One region of the Lysinibacillus sp. KU-BSD001 genome, then DNA from elsewhere that is predicted to be linked to it. Evidence: riboswitches for the same ligand, from Rfam matches in the RefSeq annotation. Region 1 holds a riboswitch; each other region holds the start of a gene.
What was found. Region 1 has a riboswitch for S-adenosylmethionine ahead of AAGS61_RS14520 (methionine ABC transporter ATP-binding protein). Riboswitches for the same ligand answer to the same signal wherever they lie in the genome.
Positions count from the first base shown of each region.

Region 1 (3,179 bases):
GACGAATTATCAGATAACCCAGAATTCGTTAATGAATCTCCATACGAAAATGCTTGGATGATTGTGGTTGAACTTTCAAATGAAGCAGAAGTGGAAGAATTATTAACTGCAGAAGCATACGAAGAGTTTATTTCTGAATAATACAAAGAAGCGCCTGAATCTAGTATGGATTTTGGCGTTTTTTTCGACGTAGGGGGAGAATTGAATGATTGAAAAGTGTATAATCGTAGAGGGTCGCTCTGATAAATTAAAAATCACACCCCTTCTTGCTGAGCAAGTATTGATTTTGTGTACAAATGGCACAATCGACGAAGAAGCATTAATCGATTTACTTGAACCATACGAAGATATTGAGCTATTTACCTTTTTTGATCGCGATAAATCAGGGGATTATTTAAGAAAAATTATGCGCCGAACATATAGCGAGGCTGTGCAACTTGAATTACCTGTGCCATTTAATGGTGTAGCCGAGGCACCAAGTAGTGTCGTGCGTGATATTTTACAAGCGGCTAAATTCAAAGTGAAATAGGATGAGCAGATGGAAGACTGGACAAAAGAACAGTGGCAGCAAATCATAAACGAAAAAGAGATGGCCGCTTTTTATTTATATACACCGATGTGCGGTACATGTGCTGTTGCATCTAAAATGTTAAATGTGGTGGAAGAGTTACTGCCCACATTACCCCTTGGTAAAGCAAATTTAAATTATATGGAAGACCTAGCATATGACTATGAAATTGAAAGTGTGCCGTGTTTAGTAATCGTTAAAAACGGTAAAATTGTCCAAAAAGTGTACGCATTTCAATCCGTACTAAATTTGTATGAAATGTTAAAAAACAATTGACGGACAATTAATAGTCATGGTACATTTACATGCATAAAATAAATTTTATAACGTTACTCTTATAAAGAGCGGTGGAGGGAAGTGCCCTATGAAGCCCGGCAACCATCACAATTGTGAAAAGGTGCCAAGTCACTCAAAGTTTTGCTTTGAAAGATGAGAGAGCGGTTAACGTATAAATTGTGCGAAAACCTTTCTGCTTGTCTATATTAGTAGGAAGGTTTTTTCATGTAGAAGGAGTTTATTATGATTGAGTTAAGTAATATAACAAAGGTTTACAAGACCAAAAATGGTGAACTAAAAGCTGTTGACAATGTAAACTTAGCGATTGAGAAAGGCGAAATATACGGCATTATTGGCTATAGTGGTGCTGGTAAAAGTACGATGATTCGCCTGTTGAATGGTTTAGAAAAGCCAACAACAGGTTCGGTAGTGGTGAATGGTGAAGAAATTTCGGCGATTTCAGGCAATAAGCTACGTGCAGCGCGTCAAAAGATTAGCATGATTTTCCAACATTTTAATCTTCTATGGTCGCGTACAGTGGAAGAAAATATTGCGTTCCCATTAGAAATTGCAGGTGTACCAAAGGATGAGCGCGCAAAGCGTGTGGCAGAGTTAATCGATTTAGTTGGTCTTGCAGGGCGTGACAAAGCGTACCCTTCACAACTATCAGGTGGTCAAAAGCAACGTGTCGGCATTGCACGAGCGCTTGCCAACAATCCGGAAGTATTGCTTTGTGATGAGGCGACATCTGCACTTGACCCAGAAACAACGGATTCGATTTTAGAGCTGTTATTAGATATTAATAAGCGACTTGGTTTAACGATTGTATTGATTACACACGAAATGCATGTTATCCGCAAAATTTGTCATCGTGTCGCTGTCATGGAAGCTGGAAAGGTAGTAGAGGCTGGCGAAGTATTAAACGTCTTCCAAAACCCACAAGCCCCAATTACAAAAAAATTCGTTTCACAAGTGTCCGGTACAAATGAAACAAAAGAATCGATTGAGCAAATTTTAGCCAACTACCCTACAGGGAAGCTTGTGAAAGTGACATTTGTAGGACAAGCAACCGAACAGCCGGTCATTTCGCAAGTCATTAAAGAATACGGCGTCGATGTGAATATTGTACATGGTTCGATTTCACATACAACAAGTGGTCCATACGGGACATTGGTTGTGCATATTGATGGCACAGAAGAGCAAGTGCAACAAGCACTAAACATATTATCGCAGCATGAGATTCAGACGGAGGTGATTGAACATGCTTAGTCAATTATTTCCGAATGTAAAATGGGAAACGATGTATGAGGCAACATACCAAACGATTTACATGACAGCCATTTCAACAGTTATTACGCTTATTTTAGGGTTAGCCATTGGGGTTTTATTATTTTTAACGAGTCCGAATCAAATGTGGGCAAATAAAATCGTTCATTTTTTAACGGGGTCATTGGTGAATATTTTCCGTTCGATTCCGTTTATCGTCTTGATTATTTTATTAATTCCATTTACGAAGTTTTTAGTTGGCACAATTCGTGGCACGAACGCAGCGCTCCCTGCATTAATCATTGGGGCTGCACCATTTTACGCACGTATGGTATTAATTGCGTTACGTGAAATCGACAAAGGCGTTATTGAAGCAGCTCGTTCAATGGGGGCTAAAACATCCACGATTATTGTTAAAGTGCTTATTCCAGAAAGTTTACCAGCACTGATTTCAGGGATTACCGTAACAGCTGTTGCGCTTGTTGGTTACACAGCGATGGCAGGGATTATCGGAGCAGGCGGTTTAGGGAACTTGGCGTTTATCGAAGGGTTCCAGCGTAGTCGTGATGACGTAGTGTTGATGTCAACGATTATTATTTTAGTAATTGTATTTGTGATTCAATGGATTGGCGATGCGATTACAGCACGTACAGACAAGCGATAAGGTAGTATCGGCAACAGCCGTTTTTATAAAAAGACATATAAGATAAAGAAAAGGGGTTTCAACACATGAAAAAGTATTTATCATTATTAGCAGTACCATCATTAGCACTTGCATTAGGAGCTTGCGGTTCTGATGACGAAAAACCAACAAATGATACAGCAACAAATGATGCTGGGGAAACAGCAGAAGATACAAAAATTGTTGTTGGTGCTTCAAATGGTTTACATGAATTAATTTTAAAAGAAGCAGAGCCGATTTTAGAAGAAGAGGGTATCGATTTAGAGATTAAGCCATATCAAGACTATATTATGCCAAACCAAGATTTAGAGTCAGGTGATCTTGATGCGAACTATTTCCAACATATCCCTTATTTAGAGCTTGAAATCGCAGAAAAGGGCTATGATT
Region 1 covers NZ_JBDQZI010000010.1:76,822-80,000, reverse strand. The annotation lists gene gcvH (glycine cleavage system protein GcvH) at 1-141, shown strand, start outside; gene AAGS61_RS14530 (hypothetical protein) at 206-529, shown strand; gene AAGS61_RS14525 (thioredoxin family protein) at 539-844, shown strand; SAM riboswitch class I at 901-1,004, shown strand; gene AAGS61_RS14520 (methionine ABC transporter ATP-binding protein) at 1,088-2,113, shown strand; gene AAGS61_RS14515 (methionine ABC transporter permease) at 2,106-2,774, shown strand; gene AAGS61_RS14510 (MetQ/NlpA family ABC transporter substrate-binding protein) at 2,840-3,179, shown strand, end outside.

Region 2 (3,179 bases), on a different contig from region 1:
TGTTCCTTTAACCGTTAAAGTAACTGGTAAATCCATTTGCTTGCCACTCGCATTGATAAACTCAAAAAACAAGACCTTATCGCCATTATCTATGACTTTCTCGACAATTTTTAATGTCCCTGCTAGAAAAATACCTTGTCTTACTTTATAGATAGAAGTGTGATCAGATGAATGAATTTTTTCTTCCTGAGAAACTGTCACTTCTTTTAATTTAAAACCGTCAATTTCTAATTGAATGGCTGTATTATCGATTTCGATTTGCTGAACCGTTCCATATGTACCACCATAGATGATCGCAGCTACTAAAACAATTGCTGTCGCTAGTATTAAGCCGATTTTTTTTATATTCATAATTTCCTCTCCTTCTATGCTCTCTATTATAAAGGAGAGCTTAGTTCATTACCAACCTTACCCTGTTTATTTTTTACACTATTAGTTATTTTATAATAGCAATGACAAATTACCGCATCTGTTTATATAAATAGAAAATTTTCTAATTTAGCATCTACTCCTTAGAAAGAGCCTTTATAGAGAAAGGCCCTTTTATCAACCACTCCACTAAATAGAACTTATACCATATTTTAATATTTGTATAATAAATACCTCTAACTTTTTCACTTTAAATTAAAAACAAGCCGCCACATTTGTGACGGCTTTTACCTTATTCCCTGCAAAGAAATGGTATGGTTTATAATCCTGCTTTTTCGCGTAACAGCTCGGCTTTGTCTGTTTTTTCCCATGGTACATCTAAATCTGTACGACCGAAATGACCATATGCCGCTGTTTGCTTGTAGATTGGACGACGTAAATCAAGCATTTGAATAATGCCTGCTGGGCGTAAATCAAATAATTCGCGTACCCATTCTACCATTTTACTTTCTTCTACTTTCCCTGTGCCAAATGTGTCAACTGCGATTGATACTGGACGCGCTACGCCAATTGCGTATGCAAGTTGTACTTCTGCACGATCTGCTAAACCAGCTGCTACAATATTTTTCGCTACATAACGCGCTGCATATGCTGCTGAACGGTCAACTTTTGTTGCATCCTTACCAGAGAATGCACCGCCACCATGACGAGCATAACCACCGTATGTATCCACGATAATTTTACGGCCTGTTAAACCAGCATCTCCTTTTGGTCCGCCAATTACGAAACGACCAGTTGGGTTGATGAAGTATTTTGTATTGTCATCAATTAACTCCGCCGGTACAACTGCATGAATCACAAGTTCTTTTACATCTTTTTGGATTTGCTCTAATGTTATATCTTCATCGTGTTGTGTAGATAATACAATTGTATCCACACGTACAGGCGTATTGTTTTCATCATATTCTATAGTTACTTGTGTTTTACCATCTGGACGAAGATATGATAGCTCTCCAGATTTACGTACTTCTGTTAAGCGACGTGCTAATTTATGCGCTAAGCTAATTGGCAGCGGCATAAGCTCTGGTGTTTCATTGCATGCATAACCAAACATTAAACCTTGGTCACCAGCACCAATTGCTTCAAGTTCTTCGTCAGACATTGAGCCTTCACGTGCTTCAAGTGCTTGGTCCACACCTTGTGCAATGTCAGGTGATTGTTCACCAATTGCAACTAATACAGCTAAATTTTCAGCGTCGAAGCCGTACTTACCACGTGTGTAGCCAATTTCTGCTACTGTATCACGCACAATGCCTTTAATATCAACATACGTTGAAGTTGTAATCTCACCAGATACTAATACAAGTCCTGTTGTGACAGTCGTTTCACACGCTACACGTGCATTAGGATCTGCGGCTAAAATCGCATCTAAGATAGCATCTGAAATTTGGTCACAGATTTTATCTGGATGCCCTTCTGTTACACTTTCTGATGTAAACAGTCGACGGTTTGTCATTTGTTTTCCTCCTAATAATTGCCCTGCGCAAAGACGCAATATTGATACGGTACTCATTACCCATGTAAGTCTACCCGTACGGATTGAAACTCAAGCCCGTTGCTAACTTTTACACGAGGATTTAGAAAAGCATTATAATAATGAAAAAATTCCATATACTGAATTTTTTCTTATAAAAACAAAAAACCCTTTCACTCATTCAGCGAGCGAAAGGAATTAACTTTTCGTTACCTTTCACTCTTATCGTTCAAGGAATATGTCCTTGCATCAGGTTGGCACCAACACGTTACGTTTATACGTATTGCAGGTTGCCGGGCTTCATCGGGCCTTGACCCTCCACCAACTCGGGATAAGAGTATCCGTTCAATTTCCCATATTACGAAATTTGTTTTATTATGTCAAACGTTTTATAATCGTTTTAGGAATTATAAAAAATTCACAAAATAAATTAAGAATTAGTATAGATTATTAAAAGCAATGTGTTATACTATTTTTGAATTAAGAATAAACTGCCCTTATCTAAGGGAACTATATAAAAAAGGATGGTATTTAATCGATGAATTCAGTAGAAATCAACAACGAACTGAAGGATTTATTAAGCGGGACAAATGTACAAGTACAACTTTCTGTACCACAATTAGTTGAAAAAGCAACTTCACGCGGTGAAGCTACATTAACAGTTGACGGCGCATTACGTGCTGAAACTGGTAAATATACAGGTCGTTCACCTAAAGATAAGTATATGGTCGAAGAAGAAGGTTCAAAGGATAAAATTGATTGGGGAAAAGTAAACCAACCGATTTCAGCTGAAATTTTCGACAACCTATACGTAAAAGTGGTTAACTACTTAAAAGAGAAAGACGAGTTATTCGTATTCAAAGGATTTGCAGGAGCTGACAAAGACTCTCAGCTATCAATTCAAGTTGTAAACGAGTATGCTTGGCATAATCTTTTCTGTCATCAATTATTCATCCGTCCAACAGCTGAAGAATTAGCTGCTCATGTAGCTGATTTCACAATCGTTTCAGCTCCATCTTTCAAAGCTGATCCTGCTGTTGATGGTACACAATCTGAGACTTTCATCATTACGTCAATGGAAAAGAAAATCATTTTAATCGGTGGTACGGAGTATGCTGGTGAAATGAAAAAATCCATCTTCGGTATTATGAACTACTTATTACCGGAGCAAGGTATCTTCCCAATGCACTGTTCTGCAAACGTTGGTGAAGCTGGCGACGTAGCATTATTCTTTGGTTTATCTGGTACTGGTAAAACAACTTTATCAGCTGACGCT
Region 2 covers NZ_JBDQZI010000003.1:16,048-19,226, reverse strand. The annotation lists gene AAGS61_RS05395 (hypothetical protein) at 1-351, opposite strand, end outside; gene metK (methionine adenosyltransferase) at 689-1,885, opposite strand; SAM riboswitch class I at 2,123-2,241, opposite strand; gene pckA (phosphoenolpyruvate carboxykinase (ATP)) at 2,442-3,179, shown strand, end outside.
Region 2: linked by a shared signal. The riboswitch ahead of metK (methionine adenosyltransferase) and the one ahead of AAGS61_RS14520 (methionine ABC transporter ATP-binding protein) in region 1 are both predicted to bind S-adenosylmethionine.

Region 3 (3,179 bases), on a different contig from region 1:
CGGGTGTCATCGGCTGGCTCATGTTATTTGTAACGAAAAAACGGAAAGAAATTGAGCGAGAAAAAGGGTGAGGACATGGAAAAACTAAAGCTGCCTATTTCGGTATTAGATTTAGTACCTGTACTAGAAGGACAAACGGCACATGAAGCCTTTATAAGGGCGCGTGATTTGGCACAGCATGTAGATGCGTTAGGTTACAACCGTTATTGGCTAGCGGAGCATCATAACAGCCGCGCTATCGCAAGCTCCGCTACAGCGGTAGGGATTGGCTATATTGCAGAAGCAACAAAGCATATCCGTGTCGGCTCAGGTGGTGTAATGCTACCAAACCATGTACCGCTTATCGTAGCAGAACAGTTTGGTACATTAAATGCGATGTATCCAGGACGTATCGACTTAGGTCTTGGTCGCGCACCTGGAACGGATCCGTTTACCGCTCGAGCACTTCGTCGGAATATAGCTGGGGAGGATTTTGAAGAAAATTTACTGGAACTACAGCATTATTTAAGTGACGCTAAAGAGACAGATACAATTTGCGCTTACCCAGGTTTTGGTGACAATATTCCGATGTGGATTTTAGGGTCTAGTCTGTTCAGTGCGGAGCTCGCTGCTCGACGTGGCTTGCCATATGCATTTGCTTCTCATTTTGCACCAGATTTCTTGACACGGGCCATCAAGCTTTATCGGGAGCAATTTACACCGAGTGAATATTGTGAAAAACCGTATGTACTAGCATGTGTCAATGCGATTGTAGCGGATACTGATGAAGAAGCACACTACTTAGCGACAACTTTCTATCAATTCTTTTTATCTATTATTCGACGCGACCATCAGCTATTGAAGCCACCAGTGGAAAATATGGATGCGATTTGGTCACCTTTTGAACGTGACGCAGTGATGCAACAACGACAATACACATATATTGGTAGTAAAGAAACGGTAGCCAAGCAGTTAAAGTTGTTTATTGAAGAAACAGGCGTAGATGAAATCATGTTTAGCGCCTCTATTTTTGATAATGAAGAGCGGAAACACTCGTTTACATGCCTACGAGAAATTTTTGATTGAATTGTTGAAATATTCTAATTCGCGTGATACAATTTATCTAATTTAATAATCTTATCAAGAGAAGCAGAGGGACATGGCCCGATGAAGCTTCAGCAACCTCTAGTCATACTAGAAAGGTGCTACTTCCAGCAAGGACTTTCCTTGAAAGATAAGAGCGAGCGTCTAATACCCTCTCATTCTTATTTGCTGGAATGAGAGGTTTTTTGCGTCGATAGGAAAGTTTTAAGAAAGGACATCATCTATACCTATTGTAGTGTAGATATGTTTTTTCTAATTTCATAGAAATGGGGGATACGAGTATGCCGATTAACATACCGAAAAAATTACCAGCTGGAGATTTACTACGAGAAGAGAAAATCTTCATCATGGAGGAAGACCGCGCCCGCACGCAACAAATTCGACCACTAAACATTTTAGTTTGCAATTTAATGCCAGAAAAAGAGAAAACAGAATTGCAATTACTACGTTTACTAGGAAATACACCACTTCAAGTGAATGTGACATTTTTAAATACAGCGACATATGAATCAAAAAATGTATCGAAATCGCATTTACAGCTTTTTTATAAAACATTTGATGAGGTGAAACATCGTCGATTTGATGGCATGATCATTACAGGTGCACCTGTAGAACGGATGGAATTTGAAGAAGTTATTTATTGGCAGGAAATCGCAACGATTATGAACTGGGCGAAAGTCAATGTGACATCGATTATGTACATTTGTTGGGGAGCACAAGCAGCCTTGTATCATCACTTTGGGATCGGGAAATTTGAGCTACCGAAAAAATGCTCAGGTGTGTATTCACATGTTATTACAGACTTAACGGTTGACTTAGTGCGTGGGTTTAGCGACGAATACGTAGCACCACATTCCCGCCATACATCTGTTTCGATTGATGAAGTGCGTAATCATAGTGATTTAAAACTGTTAAGCTATTCTGATGATGCGGGTGTATTTATTGTCCAATCTAAAGATAATAAACACATTATGATTACAGGTCACTTAGAGTACGATGCAACGACATTACGCGATGAATATGTACGCGACATCGCCAAGGACGATAATGTTGAGATGCCGGTGAATTATTTCCCGGAGAACGATCCACTAAAAGAGCCTAAAAACACATGGCGTGCACACTCACACTTACTGTTCTACAATTGGCTTAACTACTACGTATACCAAGAAACACCGTACAAATGGGACTTCGTTGAAGAAAATATTGAGTTTCATATTTAACACAAACCGCATGATTGGGAATTACTCGTCATGCGGTTTTTTACGTTTAGTAGAAGGAATCTGCACTTTAATCAAAATACCATTTAACCGCATTGGAGTATAAAATTTTATCGGTAGCTTGTTCATCGAATAGCTGTTGGATTAGTTCAATATCTGAATACTCAAAAGGTCTTTTTGCTCGTGTAGAGGGTAAATCTGTCCCGAACATCAGCGCATCTGGATTCACTTCATAAATCGATTTTAAGGCATTCGTGACATTTAAGTCTACGCGACCAAAACCAGTAGCTTTGACGTACACCCCTTTATCCACTAGCTTTAGTAAATGTGGCAGTCCTTCTTCCGATAATCCTAAATGGTCGATTGATATGGCCGGTAATGTTTCAATCGTTGTTGCAATTTCAGGTAACTCTTTTGCATCCATATAAAGTTCACTATGCCACCCTACTAAATCATAAACCCTTCTAGCGAAGTAATCCAACTTCGATAAGTCTTCTGAACCGCCTCTTTTAATGTTGAAGCGTAATGCCTTTACACCGTTTGCATGTAAATGAAGTATTTCTTGATCCGTCACTGAAAAAGGTAATTGTGTGACGCCGCAAAATGTGGGCCCCATTTTTTGGAGCGCTGCTAATAAATACTGTTGGTCAAATCCTTGGAATGAACCCGACACAATAGCGCCACCTAATACATTGAAATGAGCTGTTTCATCCTGATAATCTTCAACAACATAACTAGGAGGCAAATAGCCTTGGTTTTCGGTAATCGGAAAGTCAAAATCAATAATATGAAAATGTGCATCAAAAATTCGCATAACAATACCCCTTTCTTTTCCTTAACATATCAAAGAAGGTGTATAAAGAAAATTACGGGTTATTA
Region 3 covers NZ_JBDQZI010000005.1:148,062-151,240, forward strand. The annotation lists gene AAGS61_RS09805 (hypothetical protein) at 1-71, shown strand, start outside; gene AAGS61_RS09810 (LLM class flavin-dependent oxidoreductase) at 76-1,065, shown strand; SAM riboswitch class I at 1,114-1,220, shown strand; gene metA (homoserine O-acetyltransferase MetA) at 1,365-2,303, shown strand; gene AAGS61_RS09820 (amidohydrolase family protein) at 2,371-3,114, opposite strand.
Region 3: linked by a shared signal. The riboswitch ahead of metA (homoserine O-acetyltransferase MetA) and the one ahead of AAGS61_RS14520 (methionine ABC transporter ATP-binding protein) in region 1 are both predicted to bind S-adenosylmethionine.

Region 4 (3,179 bases), on a different contig from region 1:
TAAGCTAACATATTTTGTGGTGCACTAATTGGTAGTAAGAAGCCGAAGCTAATGACGAATTGTTGTATTAATACGAACCCAACTTGGTCTATATCTAATGTAATGGTTGTTGCTAACGCAATAAATACTGGAATGAGTGCGGATGCTAAGCTTGTGGCACTCGCAAAACCAAGATGAATGAGAATATTAAAGGCGGTTACTAGCGCAATTGTGGCTAAAATCGGCATCGAATTAAGGCCAAGTGAACCAAAGACTGCATCCGATAACCATTGAGCCCCTTGTGTAGTTAATAATACAGTACCAAGTGCAATCCCTACAGCGAATACAATAATTGTTCCCCACGGAATAAGTTTTTCAACTTGCTCCCAAGTGTATACCCCTATTTTCGGTGCTAATAATAGAGCGATGGCGACAATTGTGACAGTCGTTGTATCAAACGGATGGACGATCCCTTCCGTTGCCCATAAAAATAATAGTGCTATGGAGATCATGATTAAACGAATTTCTTCTCCTTTTAACGGTCCAAGGTCTGCTAATTGTTTTTTAATGACTTCTTTCCCGCCATCAATCTGGTCCGTTTCTGGCTTAATTAACATATTCATAATGAAAAACAGTGCAATGGACATAAGGATGGAGAAGGGGGCAGCATACAAGAACCAAGCGCCCCATGAAATATCGATGCCAAATTGTTCTTGGATAAATCCAATGGCCACCATATTTTGAGCAGCTCCGGTTTTAATCCCGATATTCCAAATCGAAACGGCTTGTACGGCCGTAATGACAAGTAATGCACCAAGGCGTGAATTTTTCTCTAGACCGAATGCTGCCACCATGCCGAGTAAAATCGGGACAACAGCCCCTGCACGAGCAGTGGCACTTGGTACGAAGAAGGCTAAAATGATGGATACTAAAATCGCCCCAAAAACAATGGCTTTTGTTTTTGTTCCAAGAAGAGATAAAACCCATAACGCCAACCGTTTATGTAAGTTTGTTGCCTGCATAGCAGCAGCTAAAAATAGGGCGGCTGCCACAAGCGCGACAGCGGAGCTACTAAAGCCACCAAGGGCAAGCTTTAAAGCATCTTTTGTGCCTAATACTACAGTTGGGTCTGCGATGGATGGCGCAAAGCCAAGTAAAAGGGCGATTAATCCAATAATCATCGCAGAGCTGACGGGATAAGAAACGGCTTCTGTTACCCATAAAATAACAGCCAATGCTAAAATGGCAAGTCCACGTTGCCCTGCTATAGGTAACTCCCCGTTGTTCGGTAACAACGTAATCATAATTAGTGCTGCAAATGCAAGTCCAATCCAGAGCGGTTTTAAATTCCGTTTGTTTGTTTCTTTCGGTTCTATGACCACGGTTTGTACAGAAGGTGTTGATTTTGAAGCTGGTAATTTTCCCATCATGCCACACTCCTTTTAATAGATGTTTATAATACTTAACAACTGACATCAGGCTGTTAAGTATTATATTAGAAATGTATTTAACTTCTTTAGGCATCATTTTAATGCTGACTTTACAATGCCTATACATTCCTAATTGTTATGTTGATTATAACGTTTCTATATGAATATACTGTTAAAAATTAGTTAATTAATAGTTTTGTAGGAGAGTATAAAACAATAATTTCAGAAAATTTTAAATTAATAGTTGACGAATCGGATTTAATTGTTTTATACTGTGAAACAACAGATGGAACATGAATCATATACTCTTATCGAGAGAGGCGGAGGGACTAGGCCCTGTGATGCCCAGCAACCAGTAACAACTTACTAAGGTGCTAATTCCTACAGATTCGAATCGGGATCTGAAAGATAAGGGGAGGAAAACTTGCTCATTCGCAGCCCTCTTCTTATTTTGAGAAGAGGGCTTTTTGTACTCATTTGTATAAAAAGCAACTTCCAAATTAAGAGGGGTTACGTTTTCGAAATCCTCCTCAACCGATTATCCATCGATTATATTTTAGGAGGAATTTACTCATGTCACAAAAACCAGAAACGTTATTATTACACGGCGGTCAAAAGCCAGACCCTGTCACAGGCGCAATCGCTGTACCTATTTACCGCACAACGGCATATGCCTTTAAAGACACTGCTCATGCGCAACGTCTTTTCGCTTTAGAAGAGGCAGGAAACATTTATTCACGTATTATGAACCCAACAGTTGGCGTATTTGAAGAACGTATTGCTTTAATTGAAAAAGGGACAGCTGCAGTAGGGCTTTCATCTGGTTCCGCTGCGATTGCATTCTCAATTTTAAATATTGCAGGTACAGGAGATAACATTGTAGCAGCAGGTTCGCTTTACGGCGGCACATACAATTTATTCGCGAACACACTGCCTCGCTACGGCATTACAACGACATTCGTAGACGAAAGTGATCCAGAAAACTTCCGTAAAGCTATTAATGAAAACACAAAAGCATTATATGCAGAAACAGTAGGGAATCCGTCTTTAAATATTTTAGATATCGAAGCAGTAGCAAATATTGCACATGAGCATGGCTTACCATTAATCATTGACAATACATTCCCATCGCCATATGGCTCAAATCCGATTGACTTTGGTGCCGATGTTGTGGTCCATTCCGCTACAAAATGGATTGGTGGTCACGGTACGACAATTGGTGGCGTAGTCGTCGATGCAGGGAAATTTGACTGGACGCAAGGTCGCTTCCCAGGATTTACAGAACCAGACACAAGCTACCACGGCTTACGCTATGGTATTGATGTACCAAATGCAGCATTCGCAACAAAATTACGTGTGCAATTATTACGTGATTTCGGGCCGACATTATCAGCAGACGCTGCCTTTAACTTCATTCAAGGGCTAGAAACGCTTCATTTGCGTGTGGCTCGTCACAATGAAAATGCAACAAAAGTAGGGGAGTACTTAAAGAACCACCCATTCGTGGAAAAAGTAAATTACCCAGGCTTTGAAGACTTCCCATCACATGATGCGGCGAAGAAATATTTAAAGCATGGTTACGGCTCGATGCTTACATTTGAATTAAAAGGCGGTCGTGATGCAGGTCGCGAATTCATCGATAGTGTAGAACTACTATCGCACGTAGCAAACGTTGGAGATGCACGTTCATTAGTGATTCACCCAGCGTCTACTACACATCAACAATTATCAGCAGAGCAATTACAAGTAGCGGGTGTATCAGAGGGACTC
Region 4 covers NZ_JBDQZI010000024.1:19,784-22,962, forward strand. The annotation lists gene AAGS61_RS20180 (SLC13 family permease) at 1-1,406, opposite strand, end outside; SAM riboswitch class I at 1,715-1,824, shown strand; gene AAGS61_RS20185 (O-acetylhomoserine aminocarboxypropyltransferase/cysteine synthase family protein) at 1,983-3,179, shown strand, end outside.
Region 4: linked by a shared signal. The riboswitch ahead of AAGS61_RS20185 (O-acetylhomoserine aminocarboxypropyltransferase/cysteine synthase family protein) and the one ahead of AAGS61_RS14520 (methionine ABC transporter ATP-binding protein) in region 1 are both predicted to bind S-adenosylmethionine.